4 regions of the Cronobacter dublinensis subsp. dublinensis LMG 23823 genome follow, and region 1 is predicted to be linked to each of the others. Evidence: predicted binding sites of a transcription regulator. Region 1 holds the regulator's gene; each other region holds the start of a gene.
What was found. Region 1 encodes Fur, which represses iron uptake genes when iron is present. Its sites were predicted from a motif close to ATAATAATGAGAACNACTATCAA; they were not measured.
Positions count from the first base shown of each region.

Region 2: a site for Fur is predicted at 3,107-3,129, ahead of AFK67_RS14630 (Nramp family divalent metal transporter). Genes of this name have one in related genera too.
Region 3: a site for Fur is predicted at 3,443-3,465, ahead of sodA (superoxide dismutase [Mn]). Genes of this name have one in related genera too.
Region 4: a site for Fur is predicted at 3,162-3,184, ahead of sufA (Fe-S cluster assembly scaffold SufA). Genes of this name have one in related genera too.

Region 1 covers NZ_CP012266.1:1,346,230-1,354,180, reverse strand. Annotated here, with positions in the region: gene ybfF (esterase) at 1-239, shown strand, start outside; gene ybfE (LexA regulated protein) at 367-648, shown strand; gene fldA (flavodoxin FldA) at 810-1,340, shown strand; gene fur (ferric iron uptake transcriptional regulator) at 1,630-2,082, shown strand; gene AFK67_RS06180 (helix-turn-helix domain-containing protein) at 2,406-3,017, shown strand; gene AFK67_RS06175 (beta-N-acetylhexosaminidase) at 3,075-5,726, opposite strand; gene chiP (chitoporin ChiP) at 5,781-7,178, opposite strand; gene glnS (glutamine--tRNA ligase) at 7,630-7,951, opposite strand, start outside.
Region 2 covers NZ_CP012266.1:3,183,713-3,191,663, forward strand. Annotated here, with positions in the region: gene AFK67_RS14615 (alpha-keto acid decarboxylase family protein) at 1-71, opposite strand, end outside; gene mgrA (L-glyceraldehyde 3-phosphate reductase) at 292-1,281, shown strand; gene AFK67_RS14625 (DUF2502 domain-containing protein) at 1,417-1,773, shown strand; gene AFK67_RS14630 (Nramp family divalent metal transporter) at 1,828-3,066, opposite strand; gene AFK67_RS14635 (NupC/NupG family nucleoside CNT transporter) at 3,426-4,610, shown strand; gene AFK67_RS14640 (EAL domain-containing protein) at 4,655-6,844, opposite strand; tRNA gene AFK67_RS14645 (tRNA-Ala) at 7,022-7,097, opposite strand; tRNA gene AFK67_RS14650 (tRNA-Ala) at 7,142-7,217, opposite strand; gene AFK67_RS14655 (YfeC-like transcriptional regulator) at 7,437-7,796, shown strand; gene AFK67_RS14660 (YfeC-like transcriptional regulator) at 7,800-7,951, shown strand, end outside.
Region 3 covers NZ_CP012266.1:188,620-196,570, reverse strand. Annotated here, with positions in the region: gene lldR (transcriptional regulator LldR) at 1-689, shown strand, start outside; gene lldD (FMN-dependent L-lactate dehydrogenase LldD) at 689-1,894, shown strand; gene yiiM (6-hydroxyaminopurine reductase) at 1,998-2,675, opposite strand; gene sodA (superoxide dismutase [Mn]) at 2,746-3,366, opposite strand; gene rhaT (L-rhamnose/proton symporter RhaT) at 3,740-4,777, shown strand; gene rhaR (HTH-type transcriptional activator RhaR) at 4,774-5,616, opposite strand; gene rhaS (HTH-type transcriptional activator RhaS) at 5,688-6,524, opposite strand; gene rhaB (rhamnulokinase) at 6,825-7,951, shown strand, end outside.
Region 4 covers NZ_CP012266.1:1,890,337-1,898,287, forward strand. Annotated here, with positions in the region: gene ydiJ (D-2-hydroxyglutarate dehydrogenase YdiJ) at 1-2,450, shown strand, start outside; gene menI (1,4-dihydroxy-2-naphthoyl-CoA hydrolase) at 2,447-2,857, shown strand; gene sufA (Fe-S cluster assembly scaffold SufA) at 3,228-3,605, shown strand; gene sufB (Fe-S cluster assembly protein SufB) at 3,608-5,098, shown strand; gene sufC (Fe-S cluster assembly ATPase SufC) at 5,119-5,865, shown strand; gene sufD (Fe-S cluster assembly protein SufD) at 5,840-7,114, shown strand; gene sufS (cysteine desulfurase SufS) at 7,111-7,951, shown strand, end outside.

The sequences.
Region 1 (7,951 bases):
TGCTGTGGGAGCAGTATGCGCATATCGTCGGCTGGCAGGCGATCCCCGCCTGGCACGGCCCGGCGCTGTTTATTCGCGGCGGCGCGTCGCCTTATGTGGAAGAAGCGCACCGCGAGGCGCTGCTGGCGCAATTCCCGCAGGCCCGCGCGCACGTTATCGCGGGGGCCGGTCACTGGGTTCATGCCGAAAAACCGCAGGCGGTGGTACGCGCTATCCGTCGTTTCCTGGAAACTGATTAAAAACAGACCGACCGGCGCCGTCGCGCGCCGGATGCGTTGGCGCGCTTCGCTGCCTCATGTATGATGGCGCGCTGAAATACCGTCGGGACCGCCCCGACAGCCTGTTTCCCCTGTCTATACTCATACCATGGCAAAAGAACAAACGGACCGCACAACGCTCGATCTCTTCGCGGATGAACGCCGTCCGGGCAGACCGAAAACCAATCCGCTGTCGCGAGATGAACAGCTGCGCATCAATAAGCGCAACCAGCTTAAGCGCGACAAAGTTCGCGGGCTTAAGCGCGTGGAGCTGAAGCTGAACGCCGACGCCGTGGACGCGCTGAATCATCTGGCGCAGGCGCGTAATATCAGCCGCAGCGAGCTGATTGAAGCCATGCTCCTCGCTCAGCTGCAGGCCTTGCAGGAGTAAGGTCTGGTCTGAATTTTACCCAAAAGGACGGGGCAATGTAGCAGAGAGTGCACCCGGCGCCTGATACCGTTTCCGCACCTTCGCCTGTTCTGCTATGATTGCCCTATCTGTGGGCGTTATGCCAGCACCATCACATTTAGATTCAAGAGGTTATTCTTCTTATGGCAATCGTAGGCATCTTTTTCGGCAGCGACACCGGCAACACCGAAAATATCGCAAAAATTATCCAGAAACAGCTCGGGAAAGACGTTGCTGAAGTGCATGACATTGCTAAAAGCAGCAAAGAGGATCTGGAAGCGTTCGATATTCTTCTGCTTGGCATCCCGACCTGGTACTACGGTGAAGCGCAGTGCGACTGGGACGACTTTTTCCCGACGCTGGAAGAAATTGACTTCAACGGTAAGCTGGTTGCGCTGTTCGGCTGCGGCGACCAGGAAGATTACGCGGAATACTTCTGCGACGCGCTGGGCACCATTCGCGATATTATCGAGCCGCGCGGCGCGACTATCGTTGGCCACTGGCCGACCGAAGGTTATCACTTCGAAGCGTCCAAAGGTCTGGCGGATGACGATCACTTCGTCGGCCTCGCGATTGACGAAGATCGCCAGCCGGAGCTCACCGCAGAACGCGTTGAGAAGTGGGTGAAGCAGGTTTCTGAAGAGCTGCACCTGCAGGAAATCATCAACGCCTGATGATAAACGGCGCGGGCGGCCGTCCGCGCCGGTTGATAGATAAAAGCAATGAAAATAATTGCTACAAATTTTTAACTTTCCCTCACTACGCTGTACAATGGCTTCCTTAATTATCAGGCCTTCACGTTAAAAACGCTGGCGGGTCCACGATTTTTAAGCTCTTTTTTGCCGGGTGCTTGCGGTTTTCATTTAGGCATGTCAGTTCTATAATGAGACGCATTCATCTTCGGCGTATCCGATGTATCGCTCCCTTTCGGGACGAGTCGTTAAGCAACAGGACAGATTCCGCATGACTGACAACAATACCGCATTAAAGAAGGCCGGCCTGAAAGTCACGCTTCCTCGATTAAAAATCCTCGAAGTGCTGCAGGAACCGGTCAATCATCATGTCAGTGCGGAAGACCTTTATAAGCGTCTGATTGACATGGGTGAAGAGATTGGCCTTGCCACGGTCTATCGCGTACTGAACCAGTTCGACGATGCCGGCATTGTCACCCGTCACAACTTCGAAGGCGGTAAATCCGTTTTCGAGCTGACGCAACAGCATCATCACGATCACCTGATCTGCCTCGATTGCGGCAAAGTGATCGAATTCAGCGATGAATCTATTGAAGCTCGTCAGCGTGAAATCGCGACGCGTCACGGCATCCGCCTGACTAACCACAGCCTCTATCTGTACGGTCACTGTGCCGATGGCGACTGCCGCGAAAACGAACACGCGCACGAGGTCGGCGAGAAATAACGCTCGTCATACCGCCTGCTCCAAAGCCGACCTGTGTCGGCTTTTTTATTGTCTGAAAACCAGAGACTGAAAATACAGCTGTACTATTTTAGATAAAAAACACTGCGCTGCGTATTTTAATACAGCGTACAATGCTTAATTAAACCATATCTATTTTATTAAATTGAAATTCAGAAAAGATAAATGTCTTTACCGGTCAATCAGTTAGGCAACGAATTATCACGATTGTTCATTTCCTCTTCCCTGCCCCTTATTGCAGCAATAAAAAAGCATCCATTAAGATACAGCAACGACATAATTTTATTTTAAACAAGGTAACCAATATGGTATTACCCTCCAAACCCCTTGCTGAGATTTATCGCATTGCTGATATTTTCAATAGTTACGGTAACTGGTCTCGTGCGGAGAAAAATACGCTGATCCCGCTGCGGGACGGGGAAATCTGTATCATACGCGGCGGTCAGTTCTCGCTGATGCGCCAGAGCGACCGGCTGCTGCTGGAAAAAAGCAGCGCCCCGTCGGTACTGGGCCTGGCCAGAAATTTAGGTAAATCCCAATTCGCAAAATTACAGGCGGATTCAGAATGTCATTATCAGTTAATTCCTTTTGATTATTTCATGCAGGAAATTGAAAAAAATCACTGCCAGTTACATCTCCTGGTTTTGTCCTCATGGATAATTAATATGCTTTGCTATCGCGAAGAGATTATGCTCGGCAGAAACAGCTTTAGTATGATTAAAGCCAATATCGAATGTCTGGCCGCGATGGATGAGTTTATGCGTAACCGGATTAACGTCGCAGATTATATTGTTAAAAAAACCAATCTTTCCCGCAGTATGGTAATGAAAACCCTTTCTCAGTTGCGCAGCGCGAAACATATTGAAATCAGTAAAGGTAAGCTGCTAGCCGTGCATTCCCTGCCTGACGCGCCGTAATACGCCGCCCCGATAAACCTAAAAGCCAGCCCGGAGGCTGGCTTTTTTATTATGCCGTTACGGCTGCAGGTGCTCCGTCCGGCTGTAACGTTTGCCGTCGTGGCTGACGCTGCGCACCTGCACGTCGCCCGTGACGCCCGGCGGTTGCGCGGCGTCATAGCGCTGCCAGCGCGCGCCGCCATCGGTGGAATACTCTACCGTCACGCCAGGCAGGCTGGTGTTCATCTGCAATACGCCTGCGTTAATGCGCGCGCCGGGCACCGGCAGACGGAACTGCACGCCTGCTTTTTCAAGCTTCGGCAATTCGCGGCTGCCGAGCAGATTCGCAAAGCGCGTCCAGTCTCGTTGCAGCGCTTTCACGTCAACCTGATGCGTTTCACCGCCTTTATACTCGCGGCCCGCCTGATAATCCTGTTCCCAGGCGGCGCGGTGCCAGGCGCGCTCCGCAACGGCCAGCAGACGTGGGTACATCATGTACTCCATCTGTTTATCGGTGCGCACCACTTCGCTCCAGAGCTGCGCCGAGAGGCCATACGCGCCCGGCCAGGGCTTGTCGGATTTGGCGCTGAACGTGTTGCCGTCGCGATCGACCGATGTCTCGGCGTTCTGCGGCAGGTTATCCGGCGCGAAGCTGAAAATCTTCCGCTCATCGCTGAAACGCGTGCCCCAGTAGTAGCCGCTCTCCGCCGGATTCACTTCGTTCGGGAAATCCAGGTAGACATAATCCGGGTTAGAAACCACCACACGGAAACCTTTATTCGCCCAGTCGTTGACGCTGTCAAAACCGCCCCAGTAAAGGGTGTCCCAGAAGTTCACGTTAACGTGCGAGGTCGCAAAGGCGCCGGCGTCTTTCGCATCCTTGAGGCCATCCTGCCAGGCCTGCATGGTGTCGATGCCGTGCGCTTTCACAAGCTTGCTGACCTCAACGCCAAAGTAGCTGGAGAGATGTTCGACATCGGCGACCACGCCGTCCTGCACCATCTTCTGACACACCGGCGAGCGCGCCCAGGGCTTATCCTGGCGACCTTTATCGATAATCCCCTTCCCGGCTTCCGGTTTCGTTTTATCGGTGTAACCGGTGCCAAGGTAGATATTTTTCGCCTCATCGCCGCCAAAATGCCAGGTCGTGAGCGGCTGCCCGGCCTCCCGGTGCATCTGCTGAATTTCGCTGATGACTTTGTCCACAAAACGGCGCGAAGCGTCGAGGCATGGGTTGAGGTAGCCGGTGCGGTTGTAATACTGCACGCCGGTGGTGACCGACGTATCCTGCGGGTCGAGCAGGCGGTACGCATTCGCCTCGTCGGGTTTACCCGCCTTCGCCAGCCGATCGTAGCGTGCCTCCATCGCGATCACCGCCGCACGGGCGTGGGCTGGCATGTCTATTTCCGGGATGACCTCAATCTGGCGCGCCGCGGCGTATTTCACGATGTCGATATAATCGGCGCGGGTGAAATAGCCGCTGCCGTTATTGTTCGTGTCCGGCCCGGAGCCGAGCTGCGGCAGCAGGCAGGTTTTTTCGCTCAGATCGTGGCAGCGTTTTCCGCCGATCTCAGTAAGCTCCGGCAGCCCCGGGATCTCGATACGCCAGCCTTCGTCATCACTTAAATGAAAGTGGAATTTATTCAGCTTATAGGCCGCCATCTGATCGAGCAGGCGCAGTACGGCGGCTTTGGTGTGAAAGTTACGCCCCACATCAAGGTGGATGCCGCGATAGTCAAACCGCGGCGCGTCCTGCGCGTCGAGCGTCGCGATACGCTGCGCGCCCTCCGCCGGGATAAGCGACAGCAGCGACTGCAAACCATAAAACACGCCCGCCCGATCGTAACCGGTAATCACCGCCTCTTTCGGACCGATATGCAGTTGATACGCCCCGGATACCGCCTCTTTACCGCTAAACGCGCGCGTCGCGATGGCCGTGCGTACCGGATAACCCACGCCCGTTTTCACCCCCAACAGCGCGAAGCGCGCATTGATAGCCTCCTGTGACGCGTTATCAAGCGCGGCGAGATCAAGCTGCACGCCCTTTTCGAGAGAGACGTCCTGCCCGTGCAGCCTTACCTGGCGAGGCGTAGGGATAATCTGCCCGCGCAGGCTCCCGGCGTTGAGTATTTTGACGTCGCTGTTTTTGTCAAAGCGCGCCCCGGCGGTCATTAAAATATTTTTATCCTCCGGGGTGCGTTTCCACTGGTCCTTCAACGGGCTGACGAAATCCGTCAGGGTTTCGGTATCGGTGCTGGCGATGACCTTCGGCGCGCCGTCGTCTGCGGTGACGTACCAGCGCGGCAGCACATCGGTGATAAACAGCTGCCAGTATTCATTGACGATTGGGATCTCCACCGAGGCGTTGGCCGGGAAGCCGGTGAATTTGTCCGTCGGTTCAAGCTTATGGAGATCGCCCATCACATGGGTCACCTTAAACTGATCGTTATCGACTTTGAGGATCTGGCGAATGCTGTGAAACCAGATAGTCCAGTTTTTATCGGTCACCGCCTCGCCCGGATTGGTGAGCGTGATAACCGCTTTATTGCAGGAAGCCCAGTCGGCGCCGAGCGCCGCACAGTCGATACCGCGCTGCGCCGCGTGATTATCGGTGATAGCGTAGTTGAGCCCAAACTGGCTGATGTGATCGGCCGTTGACGCCTGCGCGCTGGTGCCCGTAAAGACGCCCATCAGCGCGCCCGCTAACATACTGATCTGTAGATTTTTCATCATTTCGTCCTTTCACTGCCCTTGATGTAAGGCGCTGCGCGCGCCCCTGCGCAATCAGAAAATCGTAAACGGCGCCGTGATGATAAATTTCACGTCGCGCTCGTCCTGGAAGATGTTGCCGTAACCGCCGCCGTAGCTCGGGATGTCGGAATGATTGTCGTATTGCGTGAAATGCAGTTTGAACATCGTGCCTTTGGCGCGACCGTCCTGCAGGGTGTAAACCGCGTCCAGACTGTACGCGGACTCTTTCAGGCGGTAGTCGGCGTCGTAGTAGCCGTCGGTCGTGGGAAGCGTTGAGGGCTTCGCATCCCACGCGTAAACGTAAGAGGCGCCCAGCGCGAAGCCCGGCAAATTCCAGTTTTTCAGGTCATACATTGCGCCGAAGAACACGGCTTTTTCATCGTCAGCGTTAAAATCCGAGCGGTTATCCCACCAGATATCGAGCCGTCCGTTGGAGGAGGCATACGTCGGCGTCATGCGTTGCAGGAAATAGCCCTGTTGCCCTTCGGCGCGCACCCAGGTGCCTTCAAGACGCAGATCGACCGGACCGACCTTATAGCCAAACGTCAGCGCCTGGAGCCACGCGGTGCCGTCGTAAATATCATTAATGGTGCCGCGGCTGGCTTTATCGCGCGCGCCGTAGAACTGATAGCTGGTGGCGAGCGGGTTTCCGGCAAGCGGGAAGCTGTAACTCGCTTTGGCGAAGTACTGATCGACATAGCCCTGCGCCTGGCCGAACGCCGCTTCCAGCACCAGCGAATTTTTAAAATCATATTTCGCGCCGATGGAGTGGAGATAATCCACGCGGGTGGTTCTGTCGTTCTGCCGGAACTTGTCCATCTCCAGATGCCACGGCGACTTGTATTCGTTGGTCCACATGTAAGAAAAACTCAGCGCGCCCGCATCGCCGTAGTCAATATTCGCGCCCGCTTCCGCGCCCTGATACGTGCCGGGCATAAAGCTCCAGTGCGGCGCAAGCAGCGTCTGTCCGGTGGGTTGCAGCCAGCCGGCGCGCGCCCAGACGGAACCATATTTTAATTTACCCGCCGCTTTATAGAGGCTGATGCCGCTTTTATCGCCGGACCAGTCTTCGTCATAGGCTTTATTGCTGGAGGAGAACGCGATTTCGTTCGGATGACCGCTGTCGCCGTTTTCCGCCATTTCAAGCGCGGTAAACGCGGCGATATCGAGCCCGAACATATCGGCGGCGAATCCGGACTGAAAGTCGAGATTCGCGTTCCAGGTGGAGTGGGAAAGGTTGGTTTTATATTTGTCTTCCACGACATCTTTACGGTCGCGCTCGCGCTGCCAGTAATAGATGCCGCCGGTTAACGTGGAGTCATCAATAAACCCTGCGGCCTGCACGCCGGGCGAGCTGCACAGGCCGCCCAGCGCGGTAACGCTGGCGACAGCCAAGGCGACGCCGCTACGTTTGTGTCTCAACGAACGCATGTGAAATTCCTCTTTGACGTAAAAAAATTCGCGTGGCGCAAGGCGCGTAAAGCGAATGAAAAAGTAAAAAAATTGAAAGCGGTGACGAAAACATCCCCCGCGAGAAAGCACTTAAAGACTATTTTTCGCGACGCGAATTATCAATCTTAAAACCCGAAATCTTTGTGGCTTTATGACGAGGAGCACAAAAAATCCTTCATTTTGTAACATTTTCATAAGGGTGGATTTTTATAGCGATAAAGTTTAAAAAATAAGACAAAACAATAAAATGAAAGCGATTTCATTCTTTAAAACAGGGGAATGTGTGGAAGCGCTGATCCGTGAGAGAAAATGAAGGGAGAAATAAAAAACATATTAATTCGCAACGCGAATATTTCAGAGAGGTTAACGGCTTGATTCGATGAATAAAAAAAACGCCGCACGATGGCGGCGTCCTGTTACAGGCTGGCTTTTACTCGCCGATTTTAGCCCAGGTATCGCGCAGGCCGACGGTGCGGTTGAAGACCAGTTTGTCACCGTTTGCATGGCGGCTGTCGAGGCAGAAATAGCCTTCGCGCTCGAACTGCAGGGCTTTGCCCGCCTCGGCGTTTTTCAGGCTCGGTTCAGCATAACCCTGCTTGATAACCAGCGATTCGCTGTTGATCGTCGCGAGGAAATCTTCCGCAGCACCCGGGTTCGGCACACTGAAAAGACGGTCATAAAGACGGATCTCAACCGGCAGCGCATGCGCGGCGCTGACCCAGTGGATAACGCCTTTCACCTTGCGACCATCG
Region 2 (7,951 bases), 1.8 Mb from region 1:
AACAGGTGTTTAACGCCACATCCCGCCAGGCGATCCAACAGATAGTCGGCAATACAGTAGTGGTCTGGCATATTCGCCATCCTTTTTCGGGGGCCTGTAGTGAGTATCGGGCAAGTGTGATCGCTGTCCAGAATGCGGCAGCAAAAAGCGGTGGCAAGCAAGATTTACGCGCGCCGGGCGTGTAGGCTGTTGGCTTTCACATTTTGTGTAACCGTATACACTGGCGGTATCGCTTTTTACTCCGACCCGCTCCCCCAACAGGGTAGCAACCACGTACAGAGGTGAATAAGCATGGTTTATCAGGCAGATCCTGCGCGCTACACCACGATGGAATATCGCCGCTGCGGACGCAGCGGCCTGAAGCTTCCGGCCATTTCACTGGGCCTGTGGCATAACTTCGGCGATGCGACCCGGGTCGACACCAGCCGCCAGTTACTGCGCCGCGCATTCGATCTCGGCATTACCCATTTCGATCTCGCCAATAACTACGGGCCGCCGCCGGGCTCCGCCGAAAGCCATTTTGGCCGCATCCTGAAAGAAGATTTCGTGGCGTATCGCGACGAACTGATTATCTCCACCAAAGCGGGCTACACCATGTGGGACGGGCCTTACGGCGACTGGGGCTCACGCAAATACCTGATTTCGAGCCTCGATCAAAGCCTCAGGCGTATGGGCCTTGAGTATGTCGATATTTTCTATCACCACCGCCCGGACCCGGAGACGCCGCTTGAAGAAACCATGCGCGCGCTGGACCATATCGTGCGACAGGGTAAGGCGCTGTACGTTGGTATTTCCAACTACCCGGCGGATCGCGCCCGCGAGGCGATTGACCTGCTGGCGGAACTCGGCACGCCGTGCGTTATCCACCAGCCGAAATATTCGATGTTCGAGCGCTGGGTGGAAGATGGCCTGCTGGAATTGCTCCGGGAGAAAGGCGTCGGGAGCATAGCGTTTTCGCCGCTGGCGGGCGGACAACTCACTGACCGCTACCTGAACGGCATTCCGGCGGACTCCCGTGCCGCCAGCGGCAGCCGTTTCCTGAATCCTGATCAAATCACCGATGCGAAGCTCGAAAAGGTCCGCCAGCTGAACGCGCTTGCAGCGCAGCGCGGGCAGAAGCTGTCGCAGATGGCGCTCGCCTGGGTGCTGCGCGATGAAAAAGTGACGTCGGTACTGATTGGCGCCAGCAAAACCAGTCAGATCGACGACGCCGTGGGCATGCTGGCGAAACGCGATTTTTCGGCGCAGGAACGCGCGGCGATCGAAGCGATTCTGGCATAGCGCACGAGACCACGCGGCTTTAGCAAAAAGTGCGGTCATACCTGTTTTCAGAGTCGGAGCGATGCTGCAGCGATTTACACGTCCGTAATATTACTGCAACAGGCCATTACGGCCCCGATCGTGAAGGAGATAAGTATGTTCAGGTCACTGATTCTTGCAGCCGCGTTACTGGCGGGTACAGCACCGCTTATCGCGAGCGCTGGTGAAATCACCCTGTTGCCATCCATCAAATTACAAATTGGCGATCGCGACAATTACGGTAACTACTGGGACGGCGGCCGCTGGCGCGACCGTGATTACTGGCGTAACCATTATGAGTGGCGCGGCGACCGCTGGTGGCGTCATGACAATGGCCGTCATCGCGGCTGGGATAAACATCGCGGCTGGGACGACCGTCGCGCTTATGAGCGCGGCTATCGCGAAGGCTGGAACGATCGCGACGACCGTCGCGGGTGGGGTAAACATGGCCGCGGCCACGGGCATCACCACTGACAGCTAACTGAGATAACAAAAAGGCAGGCCTCGCGCCTGCCTTTTTTACGTCGGTTATAACCCGAGCGCCGTGCCGACCAGCAGCCAGATATTGAGCGCCACCACCAGCGCCACAATCGCCCAGCCGGTTCTCTTGACCCACGGCGTATTGACCAGATCGCCCATCAGGTTTTTATCGCTGGTAAAGAAGAGCAGCGGCACCAGCGCCAGCGCGATACCAAAGCTCAGCAGTACCTGGCTCATGACCAGAATGCGCGTCGGATCCAGCCCCATCAGGATGACAATAAACGACGGCGCCATCGTGACCGAGCGACGCACCCACAGCGGAATGCTGAAGCGCACAAACCCCTGCATCACCACCTGCCCCGCGAGCGTGCCGACCACCGTCGAGGAGAGCCCCGCCGCCACCAGACTCAGGCCGAAAATCGTGGCCGCCGCATGGCTTAACAGCGGTTCGAGCGTCAGATACGCCTGATCGAGCTCGGCCACTTTGGTATGTCCGCTGAAGTGAAACGCGGCCGCCGCCGTCGCCATCATCGCCAGATTTACAAAGCCCGCGATAGTCATGGCGATCGCCACGTCCCATTTGGTGGCGGAATAGCGCTCTTTGCGCGAGCCGTCATGCAGGTTTTGCGTGAGCGACGAGTGCAGATAAATCACGTGCGGCATGATAGTCGCGCCGAGCACGCCCGCCGCCAGGAAAACCGCTTCCGACGTCGGCAGGCTCGGAATAAGCATCCCTTTGCCGAGCGCCGCGAGCTTAGGCTGCGAGAAGAAAAGCTCGACGATATACGCTGCCGCCACAAACAGCAGCAGTCCGCCAATGACTTTTTCGAGCGGCTTTTGCCCGCGCTTTTGCAGCATCAGAATCAGGAAGGTGGCGATACCGGTCAGCACCGCGCCCTGCAACAGCGAAACGCCGAGGATAAGCTTAAAGCCTATCGCCGCGCCGATAAATTCCGCGAGATCGGTCGCCATCGCGATGATCTCGGCCTGCACCCAGTAGAACCAGACGACCGGACGCGGATAGTGATCGCGGATCTGCTCGGCAAGGTTTTTGCCGGTCGCGATGCCAAGCTTGGCGGAGAGCACCTGTATCAGCATCGCCATCAGGTTGGCCCAGACCACCACCCACAGCAGCTGGTAGCCGAAACTGGCCCCGGCCTGGATATTGGTGGCGAAGTTGCCCGGATCGATATAGCCAATGGCAGCGATGAAAGCCGGTCCCATCAGGGCCAGTCTTAACTTCCGCGCTGTTCGGTCACGACGTTGCTCAACGCGACTGTGATTCATGCTCTGCCTCTGAAATATAGCCTTTGCTATGTTTCATGCTATCAAAATGAGAATGATTATCAAGTTCATTAAGCCGGATAATCTCTGATGGTTCTGATAGCTGAAATCAATGAAAGGCGGGTTAAGGTCGAGGAACGCGAGCAAAACACACTAAAATGCGCCCACGTATGTTAAAAGTGTAGCAGTAAAAGATAACCTTTCACTGCTTTACGCAACATAACATTTTTGTATGTTCGATCACTCTTTTCGCGTTTCGTCACATGACGTAACTATAGTGTGTTGCAGATCTCGTTTTCTAAATGGTTGTTGCATAGAATGTGCACGGAAATTAAACCTGCCTCATAATATTTGGAGCACATATGTCCCGCGTTCTTCATTTCGTTTTGGCGCTCGCCGTTGTAGCGCTCCTTGCGATGCTCGTTAGCAGCAATCGCAAACAAATTCGCATTCGTTTCGTCATACAGCTTTTAGTTATTGAAGTCTTACTTGCTTATTTCTTCTTAACTTCCGACGTGGGCCTGGGTTTTGTGAAGGGCTTCTCCGAGATGTTTGAGAAACTGCTGGGTTTCGCAAACGAAGGCACCAACTTTGTGTTCGGTAAAATGAACGACGAAGGCCTGGCATTCTTCTTCCTGAAAGTGCTCTGCCCTATCGTCTTCATCTCTGCGTTGATCGGTATTCTGCAGCATATTCGCGTGCTGCCGATTGTTATCCGCGCTATCGGTACCGTGCTTTCTAAAGTCAACGGTATGGGCAAGCTTGAATCCTTTAACGCGGTAAGCTCGCTGATTCTGGGACAGTCAGAAAACTTTATCGCCTATAAAGATATTCTCGGCAAAATGTCGCGCAACCGCATGTACACCATGGCCGCAACCGCCATGTCTACCGTGTCCATGTCGATTGTTGGCGCGTACATGACCATGCTGCAGCCCAAATATGTGGTGGCCGCGCTGGTGCTGAACATGTTCAGTACCTTTATCGTGCTCTCTATCATTAACCCGTACCGCGTTGAGAATGAAGAAGACCTGCAGATGTCGAACCTGCACGAAGGTCAGAGCTTCTTCGAAATGCTGGGCGAGTACATTCTGGCCGGTTTTAAAGTCGCGATTATCGTGGCTGCGATGCTGATTGGCTTTATCGCGCTGATCTCTGGTCTGAACGCGCTGTTCGCCGCTGTACTCGGTATCTCCTTCCAGGGCATTTTGGGTTATATCTTCTACCCGGTGGCCTGGGTGATGGGCGTGCCGGCAAGCGAAGCGCTGCAGGTGGGCAGTATTATGGCGACCAAACTGGTGTCCAACGAATTCGTGGCGATGATGGATCTGCAAAAACTGGCAGGCACTATCTCCCCGCGCGCGGAAGGCATTCTGTCGGTGTTCCTGGTATCCTTCGCGAACTTCTCTTCCATCGGCATCATCGCGGGCGCTATCAAAGGTCTGAATGAAGAACAGGGCAACGTGGTATCCCGCTTCGGCCTGAAGCTGGTGTATGGCTCGACGCTTGTGAGCATCCTCTCTGCGTCGATTGCAGCCCTCGTGCTGTAAGCGCTAACCTCAACATAAAAAACCGGAGCCTGGCTCCGGTTTTTTTATGCCTCGCGCTCAAGCGGTTCCGGCCGCCCTGGCAGGTAACCCTGGATATACTCCACGCCGAGCGAAAAGAGCAGATCGCGCTGCGCCGGGGTTTCGACAAATTCCGCCACGACCGTCAGCGAGCGGGCCTTCGCCAGATCGCAGATCGATTTCACCACCAGCGCGTCAAAGGTATTACTCACCACATTCCGCACAAAACAGCCGTCGATTTTAATGATGTCGGCCTGTAAATTTTTAAGCCGCTCGAAGTTGGCATAGCCGGTGCCGAAATCGTCAATCGCGATGCAAAATCCCCGCGCCTGCAACAGCGCGATATTTTGCATGGTGTTTTCCGAGCCAGAGAGCGCCTGCTCTTCCGTCACTTCCAGAATGACCGCGCTCACCGGCACACGGTAGCGCTCAAACAGCGCGATAGCCTGCTGCGCGATGCCCTGCTGTTGCAGGGTCAGCGGCATCAGGTTAACGGAAAAGCGCGCGCCGGGACACGTTTGCGGGTGCGCGTGAAGGTAGCGAAGGAGTTTTTCCAGCACCTGCATATCAAAGCGCGCGCTGAGGTTAAAGCGGGCAATCAGCGGAATGAATTTATCGGGCATGATGAGCTCGCCGTCGTAGTGCAGACGCGCCAGGATCTCAGCATAGCCCTCGCCCTGCGCGTTGCGTATCGGCTGTGCGAACAGCGTGACGCCGTCGCCCGCCAGCGCGCGTTTTACCTTCTGCAGCATCAGCACCGGCTCGCTGGTTTGCCCGGAAATCCCTTTGCCGCGGCTCTCCAGCGCCACCACAGGTTCACTGGGGCTGGCGTACTCCGCCAGATAGCTCAGCTGCCCAATGGTGCGGTAGAGTTCATCAGGCACCTGCGCCTGATGCAGCGGCGCCCAGGCGGCGCTGTAATCGAGCTCAAGCTGCGCGCCATTCCACTGAATGCGCTTGCTGTTCAGCATATCCACCATGTGCCGCAGCCGGGCCTGCGGCTCGGGGCCAGACAAACAGATAAGTAAATCGCTTTCCGGCAGCTGGAAGATTTTTTCCTCCGTGTTCAGCCAGGGTTGCAGCAGGGCAGTCACCTCTTTTTTGCACTGAATACGCATCATCAGGCCGTAATGACGGCTGAGAAATTCGAGGTTCGCCACGCGCAGACAGCACAATGCTCCGGCTGGCGCGCTTTGCAAGTGCCGCTCCAGCGCGCGCAGATTGGGCAGCCGGGTCAGCGGATCGGTTAAGGCGAGCATGCGGTACTGGCGCTTCATCCACTCATTCTTATTGAAAATGACGGTCATAAAGCGCATGGATACGGTAAAGGAAATAAAAATGGAGAGCATAAAAGCCAGCAGAAAACCGGTTTTGTCCGGCGGTAAAAAACTGTGATTGCTGGCAAGCAATAATAATAACGACACCGACCAGAGCAGCGTAATCAGTACCGGCCCGATGAGAAATATCCCGGCGGTAAATAAAACGAAAATCACCGGCAGGGTATAGATGGAAATTAAGAATAATTTAAACGGCAGCGTGAATAAGATCAGCAGCACGAAAATGGCCGCGAACCAGCACATCACGGGCAGTTTCTTTTCAGGCGCCATTAACGGAATAACGCAGCGGCGCCACAAGGCGCGGGCAAAGGTGGGGCTTAATGCTATGCGCACCGGATAATAAAAGATATCGACAAAAATCGCCGACGCCGCCATTAGCCCCTGCACGGTGACGATGCTGTAAAACGATGAGCTCTCGCCAAAGTAGGACGCGATAGCGTCTGGATAATCAAGGTAATAGCCTGAAAAAATCATCAGCGCCTTGATCAGGCAAGGCACGATGAGCCCCATCAGCAACAAGCGCAACCCGGTGCCTTTTCGGGCCACAGCAAAGCGCCAGCGCGGGCCCTGCCACACGCGGCTAATACCACAGACCACAACTAATGGCCCCAGGAAACAAAATACAAACGCCAGCAGTTGCAAGCTATTTAGCGGAAAATACCAGCCGTAGAACAGCAATAAAGAGAGCGCTAGTGGGATAATGGCATAACGGCCGAAAAGATAAATCATCGCCAGCATCAGGCTGAGCGGTAAATACGTTAAATATATCCCCTCGCCATCAACGACGGCTTTCGGGGATAACCATCGCGCTAGCGGCAACAACAGGACGCACAGCAATAACGCGAGGCCTGACTTACGCAAACCGTGGCGATAATTCATAAGGCGCTTCTTACAGGCATGGCGGCGTGTTCAACAGGCTTTTATCATAAAAACCTTTCGCCAGAGTGGCAAGGAAATGCCCGCTCGCGAGGAATAAAGCAGAGGATGCCGGGCGCGACTGCTTTTTTTATACGTCAGAAAGCAAAAACCCCCGCCATGAGGCGAGGGTTTTAATTTTGGTGGAGCTAAGCGGGATCGAACCGCTGACCTCTTGCATGCCATGCAAGCGCTCTCCCAGCTGAGCTATAGCCCCACGAGATTCTGGTGTTACTGACCAAACCTGTTGGGATAAAGGTTTGGTGGAGCTAAGCGGGATCGAACCGCTGACCTCTTGCATGCCATGCAAGCGCTCTCCCAGCTGAGCTATAGCCCCGTCGGAACACCTTGTCGCGTTGACGGGCGGGATAATAAGAATTCCACCGGACAGTGTCAACGCCAAATTGATCTTTGCCTTTCAAGTGCCGAAAAAGCCAGCAAAAAGGTTCCCAAAATCCCGTTCTCCAAATACGCTAGTTATTCGCGTCACAGTTTCCCGTAATATGATCTCGTAAGATGAACCCCTAATAGGCTTACATTTTGAAAAGGATTAGCCATGGTCAAGGACCGGATGACCCCGGACGAACTGGCGCATTACACCGGGTACAGTCGTCAGACGATCAATAAATGGGTACGTAAAGAAGGCTGGCAGACCTCGCCGAAACCCGGCGTGCAGGGTGGGAAAGCACGGGTTATTCATGTGGACGAGCAGGTGCTGACGTTTATTCGCAGCGCCCGTCGCGCCGCTGAAAATGTCGCGACCTATACGGCCACCGTCGAAGCGCCGCTTGAGAATCTGCTGCTGAACTCCCTGCGAGAAATGAGCCAGTCCGAGCAGAAACAGCTGACTTCTCTCCTGCTGCGCGAAGGCATCGCCGGAATGTTGCAGCGTCTGGATATTCGCCATACGGATTAAGCCATGAACAGATTTACACGCTGGATGACGGCAGGCGAACTGGGTGAGCTGTCCGGATACACGGCCCAGACCATCAGCGGCTGGGCGCGCAAAAATGGCTGGAAGCGCATTCCGCTAAAAGGCCGTAAAGGCGGCGCGTTGTTAATCCTCATCAC
Region 3 (7,951 bases), 1.2 Mb from region 1:
CGGAGCGGCAGCTGGCGCAGGAGCTTGGCGTCTCGCGCAACTCGCTGCGCGAGGCGTTGCAAATACTTATCCGCGACGGGCTGCTGATAAGCCGTCGCGGCGGCGGCACCTTTGTGCGCTATCAGCTGGAGCCGTGGTCGGAACAGCGCATCGTTCAGCCCATCCGCAACCTGATGGCCGACGATCCGGGTTATCGCTACGACATTTTAGAAGCGCGGCACGCCATCGAGGCCAGCACCGCCTGGTACGCGGCGCTACGCGCCACCGCCCAGGACAAAGAAAAGCTGCGCTACTGCTTTGACGCGATGCTGCAATTTACCGAGCGCGACGACCCGGATCTCGCCTCGCAGGCCGACGTGCGCTTTCATCTGGCCATTGCCGAAGCCTCGCATAACGTCGTGCTGCTGCAGACCATGCGCGGCTTTTTCGATCTGTTGCAGTCGTCGGTGATGGAAAGCCGCCAGCGCATGTATCAGCAGCAACCCATTTTCGCCCAGCTCACCGGCCAGCACCGCGAGATGCTGGAGGCCATCGAGGCGGGCGATGCCGAGCGCGCCCGCAAAGCAGCGCTGCGCCACCTCGGCTTTGTCCACGCCACCATTAAACAACTTGACGAAGATGTCGCCCGCCAGGCGCGCGTCACCCGCCTGCCCGACGATGTAATGAAACCTTCCAGGGAGAATGATTGATGATTATTTCCGCAGCCAGCGACTACCGCGCGGCGGCCCAGCGTATCCTGCCGCCGTTTCTGTTCCACTATATCGACGGCGGCGCTTACGCTGAATACACCCTCAGGCGCAACGTGGACGATCTCTCGCAGGTCGCGCTGCGCCAGCGCGTGCTGAAAAACATGGCGGATTTAAGCCTTGAGACAACGCTCTTTAACGAGACGCTCTCGATGCCGGTGGCGCTCGGGCCGGTCGGACTGTGCGGTATGTACGCGCGGCGCGGTGAAGTGCAGGCCGCGCGGGCGGCGGCGGCGAAGGGCATTCCGTTTACGCTCTCTACGGTGTCGGTCTGCCCGATAGAAGAAGTCGCCCCCGCCATCAACCGCCCGATGTGGTTTCAGCTCTACGTGCTGCGCGACCGCGGCTTTATGCGCAACGCGCTGGAGCGCGCCAAAGCGGCGGGCTGTTCAACGCTGGTGTTTACCGTGGATATGCCGACGCCCGGGGCGCGTTACCGCGACGCCCACTCCGGCATGAGCGGCGCCAATGCCGCCATGCGCCGCTACTGGCAGGCCGTCACCCACCCGCAGTGGGCCTGGGATGTCGGGCTGAATGGCCGTCCGCACGATCTCGGCAATATTTCGGCCTACCTTGGCAAACCGACCGGTCTTGAAGATTACATCGGCTGGCTCGCGAACAATTTCGACCCGTCTATTTCATGGGAAGACCTGGAGTGGATCCGCGAATTCTGGGATGGCCCGATGGTGATTAAAGGCATCCTCGACCCGGAAGACGCGCGCGACGCGGTGCGCTTTGGCGCTGACGGCATTGTGGTGTCGAACCACGGTGGTCGTCAGTTGGACGGCGTGCTCTCCTCGGCCCGCGCCCTCCCCGCCATCGCCGACGCGGTGAAAGGCGATATTACGATCCTCGCCGACAGCGGTATCCGCAACGGCCTTGACGTGGTGCGCATGATTGCGCTCGGCGCCGACAGCGTTTTGCTGGGCCGCGCCTATCTGTACGCGCTTGCGACCCACGGCGAGAAAGGCGTGGCGAATCTGTTGAATTTAATTGAAAAAGAGATGCGGGTGGCGATGACCCTGACCGGCGCGAAATCGATTAAAGAGATAACCCGCGAATCGCTGGTGCCGTCACCGGAATTCACGTCCGTGTTAGCGGATCTGCCCGCCGCCAGCGCGAAAACCAAACAGGACGATGCGGCGTAAACGGTGGGTTAATAATGGTTGATGGCGGGTGCGCGTCCCCACCACGTCAACGTCGTCATAGTGCTTTTGTAGGGTGGGTAAGCGCAGCGCACCCACCACGTTACTACCCTCGCCCCCACAACCTGCGGGAAAAGCTCTCGATCTTCCCGTTTAAACGGCGGTTTTGCAGGGTTTTCGCCCAGCTGGCGGAAAGCCCGGCGGCGCTTAACAGCCGGTGATACTGCTCGTCATCGAACGGCGTATGCCAGGCGATAGCGGCAGCCTCGCGCACCGAAACTGCGCTGACGCGCGATACCAGCTCCAGCGGCGCGTCGGTAAAGACCTTGCCTTCGCCAATCACCCGATACAGCCATCCGCAGCGCGCGGTATCCTGCATCCGCCCGGAAAGCTCGCTGATACCTGCGTGAAAATTTACCTTAAAACAGGGCGAGCGTGGCTGGGTAATCTGGATAAGCGCTTCGCCCCAGCGGAAGATATCGCCAATAAACGCGTTTTCTTCCGTCAGCCCCAGCGTCGAGAGATTCTCGCCGAACGCCGGCGGCGCAAACCACGCCCCCTGTTCCGGGTATTCCCGCGCCCAGACGGCGTAATGCTCGCGCGGATAGTGGCAGAGCGCGCGATCCGGCCCGCCGTGAATTTTCTTCTCCGCCTGCTGATCGCCGACCAGCCCGCGGCTGGTGAGCGACAGTTCCCCTTCCACCTGCACTTTGCCGATGGCGCTGGGCCGGCTGCCTTCGTAATCGCGGATTTTGCCAAGATAAACCTGAACCGGAAAAAGCATGCGCGCCTCCTTTTGCGGATATAAAAAAAGCGAGCCGTCAGGCTCGCTTTTTACAGGTCAGGTTGCAACCTTATTTCTGGGAAGCGAAACGCGCTGCGGCTTCGTCCCAGTTAACCACGTTCCAGAACTCTTTGATGTAGTCCGGGCGGCGGTTCTGGAATTTCAGGTAGTACGCGTGCTCCCACACGTCCAGGCCCAGGATCGGGTAGCCGGAAGCGCCAGCGACAGCCTCGCCCATCAGCGGGGAATCCTGGTTAGCGGTGGAAACGACAGCCAGTTTGTCGCCTTTCAGCACCAGCCACGCCCAGCCGGAGCCGAAACGGGTCGCAGCAGCTTTCTCGAACTCTTCTTTGAATTTCTCAACGGAGCCGAAATCGCGCTCGATAGCAGCTTTCAGGTCGCCCTGCAGGGTAGTGCCTTTTTTCAGGCCTTTCCAGAACAGGCTGTGGTTCGCGTGGCCACCTGCGTTGTTGCGCAGAACGGTTTTCTTGTCAGCCGGAACCTGATCCAGTTTGGTGATCAGCTCTTCAACCGGCAGGTTCGCCAGTTCAGGCAGGCTTTCCAGCGCCGCGTTGGCGTTGTTGACGTAAGTCTGGTGATGTTTGGTGTGATGGATTTCCATCGTCTGCTTGTCGAAATGCGGTTCCAGGGCGTCGTAAGCGTACGGCAGGGATGGCAGTGTATAGCTCATGTTCATCATCTCCATTATTGTCGGGCGGCAGAGGTGTTAACGCCGCGTAAGCAGTGGGTTCATTATAGTTAATTAAATGATATTGAAAATGTTTATCAATGCCGCAGTTTTTATATGGTTATAACTTAACGCAATAATGGCTAAAAAAGGACGCCTCACGGCGATTTTCGCACACTTTTCCGAACCTTAAGCATCGTCCGAATTCGCCGCAAAGTGTGATCCTCGTTCGGCTCACCCGCTGTTTTTTGCCACCCGCCTGCGCTTCACGGCAGCGCCCCGAAGGTGAAAAAGTATACATCTCAATAGACTCGTTTCGGTTAGGGGGCGGCTTTCGCTCCCGCCTGGCCATCCGATGGAAACGAGGACGATAAGCATGAGTAACGCGATAACCATGGGAATACTGTGGCACCTGATTGGCGCAGCGAGCGCCGCCTGCTTTTACGCGCCGTTTAAGAAGGTACGGCACTGGTCATGGGAGACGATGTGGTCGGTGGGCGGCATTGTCTCGTGGCTGCTGTTGCCCTGGGCGGTGAGCGCCCTCCTGCTACCCAATTTCTGGGCCTATTACGCTTCTTTTAGCGCCTCGACGTTGCTGCCGGTATTTCTGTTCGGCGCGATGTGGGGCATCGGCAACATCAACTATGGCCTGACCATGCGCTATCTCGGCATGTCGATGGGCATCGGCATCGCTATCGGCATTACGCTGATTGTCGGCACGCTGATGACGCCGCTGCTGAACGGCAAATTTGGGCTGCTCATCGGCACGCCAGGCGGGCGGATGACGCTGCTTGGCGTCTTCGTGGCGCTGATTGGGGTGGGCATCGTGACCCGCGCCGGTCAGCTCAAAGAGCGCCAGATGGGCATCAAGGCCGAAGACTTTAACCTGAAAAAAGGGCTGCTGCTGGCGGTGATGTGCGGCGTGTTCTCGGCGGGCATGTCGTTTGCGATGGACGCCGCAAAGCCGATGCATGAGGCCGCCGCCGCGCTCGGCGTCGACCCGCTTTACGTCGCCCTGCCGAGCTACGTCGTCATCATGGGCGGCGGCGCGCTGGTTAATCTCGGCTTCTGCTTTATCCGCCTCGCGAAAGTGCCAACGCTGTCATTGAAAGCCGACTTCTCGCTCGCGAAACCGCTGCTCATCACCAACGTCCTGCTCTCCGCGCTGGGCGGGCTGATGTGGTATTTGCAGTTTTTCTTCTACGCCTGGGGCCACGCGCGCATTCCGGCGCAGTATGACTACATCAGCTGGATGCTGCACATGAGCTTCTACGTGCTGTGCGGCGGGCTGGTCGGGCTGGTGCTGCGCGAATGGAAAGCGGCGGGCCGCCGGCCGGTGAGCGTGCTGAGCCTGGGCTGCGTGGTGATTATCGTGGCGGCGAATATCGTCGGGCTGGGGATGGCGAGCAACTAACCGGTCATCACGCCGCACTGCTGACGCCACACCCGTGGCGTCACGCCCGTTTCGCGGGTAAACACGACCGAGAAATAGTTGCTGTCTTCAAAGCCGCAGCGCGCGGCGATCTCGCTAATCAACAGATCGGAGTGGCGCAGCAGATACTGCGCCTGGCAGAGCCGCAGCTGGCGCAGATACTGGCTGATGGTCATGCCGGTCTGCTGGCGAAAGAGCTGGCGCAGCGGGCGTTCGGCAATCTGGTAGTGGCTGCAAAAATGCTGCAAATCGAACGGTACATCAAGGCTGTTGCCGAGCGCCGCCATCAGCAGATCGAGCTTTTCCCCCTCGCCCGGCCCGGCGCCGTTCGCGGCCTGGTAGCGGTGACGGCGCAGCGTAATCGCCAGCTGTAAAAACAGACTTTCGGCCAGACAGTGCGACAGCGCGTCATGCTTTGGGCTCTCATGCTCCAGCTGGTCGATAATCTGTCGCGCCTGCACCATGCCCTGGCTGCTGAGCCGCCAGCGCGGATCGCCGCGCGGGCTCTCCAGCAGCTCGCGCCAGTTCACGTTCAGTTTCAGCCTTTCCGGGCAATAAATAATGTTATGGAGCACCAGATCGTTGACCGACTCGTAACTGTGGCGGTCTTCGGCGCGAATATAAAAGAGATCGCCGCAGGTAATGCGGTAAGGCCGGTCATTCAGCACATGCAGCCCGTTACCGCGCCACACCAGCACCAGTTCGCAGAACTCGTGGGTATGCTCGGCAAAGACATTCTGCGGGTAGCGATCCGCCACCACCACCGGCTGGGTGGACGTGGCGAAGAAGTCCGCTTTCCTGAGTACTACCTGAGGGGCCACTGGGCGTCTCCGGGGGAAATGGCTGCAAAGTATGCCATTTTTCGCCGCAGAAAACGGTGATTTTGTTCGCGTTACGGCCTTTGTCCGTCGCGCCCGAGACGAATATCGCGCGGCGACCAGGAAAACTCGCGCCGGAACAGCGTGGAGAAATGATTGCTGTCGCCAAAGCCGCACTGGTAGGCGATATCCGTCACGCTCTCTTCGCTGTGGCGCAGCAGATGGCGCGCTTTCATTAAGCGTAAGCGGTTGAGATAGCGCTGCGGCGTCAGGCCGGTGCGCTGCTTCAGCTGGCGATGCAGCGTGCGCAGCGAGAGCCGGTGCCGGTCGGCGAGCGCTTCCCAACAAACATCTTCCGCATAGTGCTCTTCAAGCCAGGCAATCAGTTGATTCAGCCGTTCATCGGCGTGGCCACCGTCCTGTACCTGGCTTGCACGACGCAGCAAAATCAGCAGCTGCATAAACAGGATTTCCATACTGGCGATGGCGTGGACGTCGCTGCTTTCGCGCAGCGCCTCCAGTTGATCAACGAGCGGACGGGCCTGATGCAGCGTCTGTTGGCTGACGCGCCAGTGCGAGGGGTAGTGACCGTCCTGCTCCTGCGGCAGGAGCTTTTCCAGCCCTGACAGGAAACTGAACGCCTGCGGAGAACGGTACAGCACGTTGGTCAGGCAGAGGTTTTCAGTGTGTTCATACAGATGCCGATCGTGGTCGCGCACAAAGCAGATGGAGCCGCCGCTTAAGGTATACGGCTGGCCGTTGAAGACATGCGTGCCCGTGCCGTGCTCGACGATGACAATTTCATAGAAATCATGATGATGCTCAGGAAAAGCCGCCTGCGGCAGACGCGGCTCAATGGTCACCGACGCCGCACCGGTTGGGAAAAAATCAACGCACTGTAGTACCGTCATCATCGCCCCCGCGTTCAGTCAAACCTGCCTGATAGTAGATAACGGTTCTCACTTACACCTTAAATTTTCGACGCCAAAACGCGCAAAGCCCGTCGGTTTTTTAAGAAACGTCGTGAAATTTCTGGAAATGCGGCACGGCTCACATGCGTCCTCATTCGCCCTGCAAACGCCATTCTGTGACCTTCCTCACGTTCATCTTTACCTCCTTGCCAGCGCCGGTAACGCGCTGTCAGTGGGATGAAGGTGCGCCGCCGCGCCGCTCCCTAGACTAGCGTCAGAGATTCCAACAAGGACCCCATCATGACTATTCGCCATAGCGTCGCGGTCGACCTGGGCGCCTCCAGCGGCCGCGTGATGCTGGCCCGCTACGACCGCGAGGGACAGCGCCTGACCCTTCAGGAAATCCACCGTTTCGCCAACGGCCTGCGCCGCGTGGACGGTTTCGACACCTGGGATGTGGACGCGCTGGAGCGTGACGTGTGCCTCGGGCTCGAAAAAGCCTGCGCGAGCGGCGTCGCCATCGACAGTATCGGCATCGACACCTGGGGCGTCGATTTTGTACTGCTGGATGAACGCGGCGAGCGTGTCGGCCTGCCGGTGTCATACCGCGACAGCCGTACCGACGGCGTCATGACTCGCGCGCAGCAGCAGATGGGTCGGGAGGCTATCTACCGCCGCACCGGCATTCAGTTCCTGCCGTTCAACACGCTTTATCAGTTCCGCGCGCTGGCAGATCAGCAGCCGGAACTGGTCGGACGGGTGGCGCATGCGCTGCTCATCCCGGACTACCTCTGCTACCGGCTGACCGGCGCGCTGAACTGGGATTACACCAACGCCACCACCACGCAGCTGATGAATATCGACACCGATAACTGGGACGAGACGCTGCTCGACTGGGCGGGCGTGCCGAAACGCTGGCTGGGGACGCCGACGCATCCGGGCAACGTCATCGGCCACTGGCGCAGCGCGCAGGGCGTCGAGGTTCCGGTGGTGTCAGTCGCAACGCACGACACCGCCAGCGCCGTGATCGCCGCCCCGCTGGCGAGCCCGGACGCGGCGTATCTCTCCTCCGGCACCTGGTCGCTGATGGGCTTTGAGAGCAAAACTCCTTACACCGACGACCGGGCGCTGGCCGCTAACATCACCAACGAAGGCGGCGCCGAAGGGCGCTATCGGGTGCTGAAAAATATTATGGGGCTGTGGCTGTTGCAGCGTGTCTGCCAGGAGCAACAGATTACCGACCTGCCCGCGCTGATTGACGAAGCGCGCGCGCTGCCCGCCTGTCGGTTTGTCGTCAACCCTAACGACGACCGCTTTATCAATCCAGACAACATGAGCCGCGCGCTGCAAGCCGCGTGCCGTGAAAACGGCCAGCCTGCGCCACAAAGCGCGGCACAGCTGGCGCGCTGCATCTTCGACAGCCTGGC
Region 4 (7,951 bases), 540 kb from region 1:
TGGGCCGCGCGCAGACCACGCTTGGGCGCGTTTACCACACCGTGCTGGAGCGCTGCCGCGAGCAGCGCGCGCTGATCCTTGAGAAATTTCCAAAGCTCAACCGCTTTCTCACTGGCTACGATCTGCGCCACGTTTTTAACGACTCACTTTCAGAATTTGACCTGACCCGCATCCTCTGCGGCTCGGAAGGCACGCTGGCGTTTATCACTGAAGCGCGGCTCGACATTACGCCGCTGCCGAAAGTGCGCCGCCTGGTGAACGTTAAGTATGACTCCTTCGACTCGGCGCTGCGCAGCGCGCCGTTTATGGTCGAGGCGCAGGCGCTCTCCGTTGAAACCGTCGATTCGCGCGTGCTGAACCTGGCGCGCGAAGACATCGTCTGGCATTCGGTGCGCGAACTTATCACCGACGTGCCGGATAAAGAGATGCTCGGGCTGAATATCGTCGAGTTCGCGGGCGATGACGAGGCGCTTATCGACGGACGCGTCGCGGCGCTCTGCGCGCGTCTTGATGAATTTATGGCCGGGGGGCAGGGCGGCATTATCGGCTGGCAGGTTTGCCAGGATCTTGCGGGCGTTGAACGTATTTATGCGATGCGTAAAAAGGCGGTCGGTCTGCTGGGCAACGCCAAAGGGCTCGCCAAGCCGATCCCGTTTGCCGAGGACACCTGCGTGCCGCCGGAGCATCTGGCCGATTACATCGCCGAGTTTCGCGCGCTGCTGGACGGTCATGGCCTGAGCTACGGCATGTTCGGCCATGTCGACGCGGGCGTGCTTCACGTGCGCCCGGCGCTGGATATGTGCGATCCGCAGCAGGAAATCCTGATGAAGCGCATCTCCGATGAAGTGGTCGCGCTCACCGCCCGCTACGGCGGTTTGCTGTGGGGCGAACACGGCAAAGGCTTTCGCGCCGAATACAGCCCGGCGTTTTTTGGCGACACGCTGTATGACGAGCTGCGGCGCATCAAGGCGGCGTTCGATCCGGATAACCGCCTGAACCCCGGCAAGATCTGCGCGCCGTATGGTCTGGACGCGCCGATGATGAAAGTGGACGCGGTCAAGCGCGGCACCTTCGACCGGCAGATCCCGCTCGCGGTGCGCACCTCCTGGCGCGGCGCGATGGAGTGTAACGGCAACGGCCTGTGCTTTAACTTCGACGTGAAAAGCCCGATGTGCCCGTCGATGAAAATCACCAGCAACCGCATTCATTCGCCGAAAGGGCGCGCGACGCTGGTGCGCGAATGGCTGCGATTGCTCGCCGACCGCGGCGTTGATCCGCTGCAACTGGAAAAAGCCCTGCCGCAAAAGCGCGCCAGCCTGCGCTCGCTGATTGAGCGGACCCGCAACAGCTGGCACGCTGAGCGCGGCGAATATGATTTCTCGCACGAGGTGAAGGCGGCGATGAGCGGCTGTCTCGCCTGTAAAGCCTGCTCCACTCAGTGCCCGATTAAAATCGACGTGCCGGACTTTCGCTCGCGCTTTTTACAGCTCTACCACACGCGCTATCTGCGCCCGATGCGCGATCACCTGATCGCGACCGTCGAGAGCTACGCGCCGCTGATGGCGCGCGCGCCGAAAACCTTTAACTTCTTTATGAGCCAGCCGTGGGTGCGCACGCTCTCCGAGCGCCATATCGGCATGGTCGACTTGCCGCTGCTCTCCACGCCGACGCTCCAGCAGCAGCTGGTAGGGCATCGGAGCGCCGGAATGACGCTTGAGGAGCTGGAGCGTCTGCCCGAAGCCGAAAAAGCCCGCACGGTGCTGGTGGTGCAGGATCCGTTCACCAGCTATTACGACGCGCAGGTGGTGGCCGATTTTGTGCGGCTGTGCGAAAAGCTCGGCTTCCAGCCGGTGGTGCTGCCGTTCTCGCCGAACGGTAAGGCGCAGCACATCAAAGGTTTCCTCCAGCGCTTTGCGAAAACTGCGCGCAAAACCGCGGATTTCTTAAACCGCGTGGCGGCGCTCGGCATGCCGCTGGTGGGCGTCGACCCGGCGCTGGTGCTCTGCTATCGCGATGAATATAAACAGACGCTGGGCGCGGAGCGCGGCGAGTTCCATGTGCAACTGGTGCATGAGTGGCTCACCACGGCGCTGGCGGCGCGTCCGGCCGCGCCGGTCGGCGGCGAGCCGTGGTATCTCTTTGGTCACTGTACCGAAGTGACCGCGCTGCCAGGCACGGCTTCGCAGTGGGCGGCAATTTTCGCGAAGTTTGGCGCAAGACTTGAAGGCGTGAATGTCGGCTGCTGCGGTATGGCGGGTACGTATGGGCATGAGGTCAACAACCATAAGAACTCGCTCGGCATCTATGAGCTGTCGTGGCACCAGGCGATGCAGCGCCTGCCGCGCGCCCGCTGTCTCGCGACCGGCTACTCGTGCCGCAGTCAGGTGAAACGCATCGAGGGCAGCGGCGTGCGACACCCGTTACAGGCGCTACTGGGGATGATTGTATGATTTGGCGACGTACAGCGACGCTTGAGGCGCTCAACGCCATGGGCGCGAGCAATATGGTCGGGCTGCTGGATATCCGCTTCACCCGGCTGGATGACAGCGAAATTGAAGCCACCATGCCGGTGGACCGCCGCACCCATCAGCCGTTCGGGCTGCTGCACGGCGGGGCGTCAGTGGTGCTGGCCGAGACGCTCGGCTCAGTCGCGGGCTATCTGTGCACCGAAGGCGAGCAAAACGTCGTCGGGCTTGAGGTCAACGCCAACCACCTGCGCAGCGTGCGCAGCGGCCGCGTGCGCGGCGTCTGTCGCGCGGTGCACGTCGGGCGTCGCCATCAGGTGTGGCAGATTGAGATTTTCGATGACGAAAACCGGCTTTGCTGCTCATCCCGGCTGACGACCGCCGTGGTGTAAACCTCTCCCGAAACCCGGTGCCCGCCGGGTTTTTCTTTTCTCTGTGCATCCCGTCATAACCGCCCTTTACGCCAACCCCTGCGTCACAGCGGCGCTATTATATAAATAGGTATAACCGATACATGTTTTGGTCAGGCGCTGGCATGATGAATTAATTCCGGCGTTCCGGTTGGTAATCTATTGATAATAAATAATTTTATGGCTCATATTTTGCCCGCTGCAGGCTCTCATGGACGGTCTATGCTTAATAAAAGTGTTCAAAAAGTGCCTTTAACGGGAATACCCCTGATCCGCAGAGGTTGAAGTGATAATTATTATCACTAACATAGCGTTATCGCCTGACAGGCACTCACTTCCAGGAGGCAGACCAATGGAATCACAAGCAGGTACGTTTAACCCCGCCGAGTTCAGCTGGCAGGGCCTGACGATGACGCCAGACGCGGCGAAACATATTCGCGATTTAATGGCGCAGAAACCGGGTCTGCTGGGGGTGCGCCTTAGCGTGAAACAGAGCGGCTGCGCCGGGTTTGGCTACGTGCTGGACACGGTTAGCGAGCCCAAAGACGACGATCTCGTTTTCGAGGCCGACGGCGCGCGCCTGTATGTACCGCTTCAGGCGATGCCGTTTATTGACGGCACCGAAGTGGATTACGTGCGCGAAGGCTTAAACCAGATTTTTAAATTCAATAACCCTAAAGCGCAGCACGCGTGCGGCTGCGGCGAAAGTTTTGGGGTCCAGGCGGAGTAATTATGTCCCGTAACAGTGAAGCAACTGACGATGTGAACACCTGGAGCGGCCCCCTGAACTACAAAGAGGGCTTCTTTACCCGGCTTCAGACCGATGAACTGGCGAACGGCATCAACGAAGAGGTGGTGCGCGCTATTTCGGCCAAACGCAACGAGCCCGAGTGGATGCTCGAATTTCGCCTGAGCGCCTTTCGTGCCTGGCTGGAGATGGAAGAGCCCCACTGGCTGCATGCGCATTACGACAAACTGAATTATCAGGATTACAGCTACTACTCCGCGCCGTCCTGCGGGCATTGCGACGACGCCTGTGCGTCCCAGCCGGGCGCCGTCCAGCAGCCGGGCGGCAACAGCAACAGCTACCTGACGCAGGAAGTGGAAGAGGCATTTAACCAGCTCGGCGTCCCGGTGCGCGAAGGCCGCGAAGTGGCGGTAGACGCGATTTTCGACTCCGTTTCCGTCGCCACCACGTACCGTGAAAAACTGGCGGAGCAGGGGATTATCTTCTGTTCGTTCGGGGAAGCTATCCACGATCACCCGGAGCTGGTGAAAAAATACATCGGCACCGTGGTGCCCTCGAACGATAACTTCTTCGCCGCGCTGAACGCCGCGGTCGCCTCCGACGGCACCTTTATCTACGTGCCGAAGGGCGTGCGCTGCCCGATGGAGCTCTCCACCTATTTCCGTATCAACGCCGAGAAAACCGGCCAGTTCGAACGCACGATTCTGGTGGCGGACGAAGGCAGCTATGTGAGTTATATCGAAGGCTGCTCGGCCCCGGTGCGCGACAGCTACCAGCTGCACGCGGCGGTGGTGGAAGTCATCATCCATAAAGACGCCGAAGTCAAATACTCCACGGTGCAGAACTGGTTCCCTGGCGACAACAACACCGGCGGCATTCTGAATTTCGTCACCAAGCGCGCGCTGTGCGAAGGCGAAAACAGCAAGATGTCCTGGACCCAGTCGGAAACCGGCTCGGCGATCACCTGGAAATACCCGAGCGTCATCCTGCGCGGCGACAACTCCATCGGCGAGTTCTACTCGGTGGCGCTGACCAGCGGCCATCAGCAGGCCGACACCGGCACCAAGATGATCCATATCGGCAAAAATACCAAATCCACGATCATCTCGAAGGGCATTTCGGCGGGTAAAAGCCAGAACAGCTATCGCGGGCTCGTGAAAATCATGCCGACTGCGACTAACGCCCGTAACTTCACCCAGTGCGATTCGATGCTGATAGGCCCGGACTGCGGCGCGCATACCTTCCCGTATGTGGAATGCCGCAACAACAGCGCCCAGCTTGAACACGAGGCGACGACGTCACGCATCGGCGAAGACCAGCTGTTCTACTGCTTACAGCGCGGGATCAGCGAAGAAGATGCTATCTCGATGATTGTGAATGGCTTCTGTAAAGATGTCTTCTCAGAGCTGCCGCTGGAATTCGCGGTCGAAGCGCAAAAATTATTAGCCATTAGCCTTGAGCACAGCGTCGGCTAAGGCGAGAAAAAGGATAAGACATGTTAAGCATTAAAGATTTACAGGTCAGCGTGGAAGAGAAGGCTATCCTGCGCGGTTTAAACCTGGAGGTAAAACCGGGGGAAGTGCACGCCATTATGGGGCCGAACGGCTCCGGGAAAAGCACGCTTTCCGCGACGCTCGCCGGGCGTGAAGATTATGAAATCACCGGCGGCGAAGTGCATTTCAAAGACAAAGATCTGCTGGCGCTGTCGCCGGAAGAACGCGCGGGCGAGGGCATCTTTATGGCCTTCCAGTATCCGGTGGAAATTCCGGGCGTCAGTAACCAGTTTTTCCTGCAAACCGCACTTAACGCGGTGCGCGACTATCGCAGCCAGGACGCGCTCGACCGCTTCGACTTCCAGGATCTGATGGAAGAGAAAATCAAACTGCTGCAAATGCCTGAGGACTTGCTGACCCGTTCGGTTAACGTCGGTTTCTCCGGCGGTGAGAAAAAGCGTAACGATATTCTGCAGATGGCGGTGCTGGAGCCGGATCTGTGCATTCTTGATGAAACCGACTCGGGGCTTGATATCGACGCCCTGAAAATCGTCTCCGAAGGGGTCAACGCGCTGCGCGACGGCAAACGCGCGTTTATCATCGTCACCCATTACCAGCGCATTCTGGACTACATCAAGCCCGATTTCGTCCATGTGCTGTATCAGGGGCGGATCGTGAAGTCTGGCGACTTCTCTCTGGTTAAACAGCTGGAGGAGCAGGGCTATGGCTGGCTTACCGAACAGCAGTAACGCGCTGCAACAGTGGCATCGCCTGTTTGAAGCGCAGGGCGGGGAGCGCTCCGAGGAGGCGCGCGACCATCTGCAACAGCTCCTGCGTCTCGGCCTGCCCACCCGCAAGCATGAAAACTGGAAATACACGCCGCTCGACGGCCTGCTGAAGCACGACTTTGTGACGCCTGCGCCGCAGCCGCTTGAGCGCGCCGCGTTTGACGCGCTGGCGCTGCCCGTGGACGCGCTGCGCCTGGTGTTTGTCGATGGCCGCTTCGCGCCTGAATTGAGCGACGCAACAGACAACAGCGGCTTTGACATCACCGTGAGCGACAGCCGCCGCGGGCTGCCCGCGCCGGTGCAGCCAGAGGCGTTTCTACACCTCACCGAGAGCCTCGCACAGAGCGTGACGCACATTCGCGTGGCGCGTAACCAGCAGCCGTCAAAAGCGCTGCTGCTGATGCATATCAGCGCGGGCCGCGCGGGCGATGAAATCAACACGGTTCACTACCGGCATCATCTGGAGCTCGCCGAAGGCGCGCAGGCGACGGTTATCGAGCACTACGTCAGCCGTGACGAACAACCGCACTTCACCGGCGCGCGCCTGACCCTGCAGGTGGGCGCCAACGCAACGCTTAATCACTACAAACTGGCATTTGAAAACCCGGCAAGCTGGCACTTCGCGCATAATGACCTCATTGCCGCGCAGGATGCGCACGCCGCCAGCAGCAGCTATCTGCTCGGCGCGGGCGTGCTGCGCCACAACACCAGCACCCAGCTTAACGGCGAAAACATCACGTTGCGGGTCAACAGCCTTGCGCTGCCGGTGAATAACGAAGTGTGCGATACCCGCACCTGGCTTGAGCACAACAAAGGCTACTGCAACAGCCGCCAGCTGCATAAAACCATCGTGCGCGACAAGGGCCGCGCGGTATTTAACGGGCTGATTAAAGTCGCGCAGCACGCTATCAAAACCGACGGCCAGATGACCAACAACAACCTGCTGCTGGGCCGCCTTGCCGAAGTGGATACCAAACCGCAGCTGGAAATCTACGCCGATGACGTGAAATGCAGCCACGGTGCCACCGTAGGCCGTATCGACGACGAGCAGATGTTCTATCTGCGCTCGCGCGGCATCAACGAACAGGCGGCGCAGCAGATGATTATCTACGCGTTCGCCGCGGAGCTGACCGAAAGCATCCACGACGAGGCGCTTAAACAGCAGGTGCTGGCGCGTATCGGCCAGCGCTTCGCAGGGGGAGAGGCATGAGTTTTTCTCTACAGAAAGTGCGTAGCGATTTTCCGGTGTTGTCGCGCGAGGTCAACGGCCAGCCGCTGGCCTATCTCGACAGCGCTGCCAGCGCCCAGAAGCCGACGGCGGTGATTGAGGCCGAGGCGGAGTTCTACCGCCACGGCTACGCGGCGGTGCATCGCGGTATTCACACGCTGAGCGCAGAAGCCACCCAGCGGATGGAAGCCGTGCGCACCCGCGCGGCGCAGTTTATTAACGCGCGCCTGCCGGAAGAGATTGTCTTTGTGCGCGGCACCACCGAGGGCATTAACCTTGTGGCGAACAGCTGGGGCAACAGCCAGCTGCGCGCGGGCGATAACCTGATCGTCACCGCGATGGAGCACCACGCGAATATCGTGCCCTGGCAGATGCTCTGCGAGCGCACGGGCGCGCAGCTGCGCGTGCTGCCGATTAATCAGGACGGCACCTTACAGGTCGACAAACTGCCTTCGCTCATCGACGAGCGTACCCGCCTGCTGGCGGTGACGCACGTCTCCAACGTGCTCGGCACGGAAAACCCGGTCGCTGATCTTATCGCCACCGCGCACCAGGCGGGCGTGAAAGTGCTGGTGGATGGCGCGCAGGCGGTGATGCACCACAAGGTCGACGTCCAGGCGCTCGACTGCGATTTCTATCTCTTCTCCGGTCACAAGCTTTATGGGCCGACCGGCATCGGCATTCTGTATGCCAAAGAAGATATCCTTCAGGCGATGCCGCCGTGGGAAGGGGGCGGCGCGATGATTGCGACCGTCAGCCTGACGCAGGGCACCACCTGGGCGGCGGCGCCGTGGCGCTTTGAAGCTGGAACGCCTAACA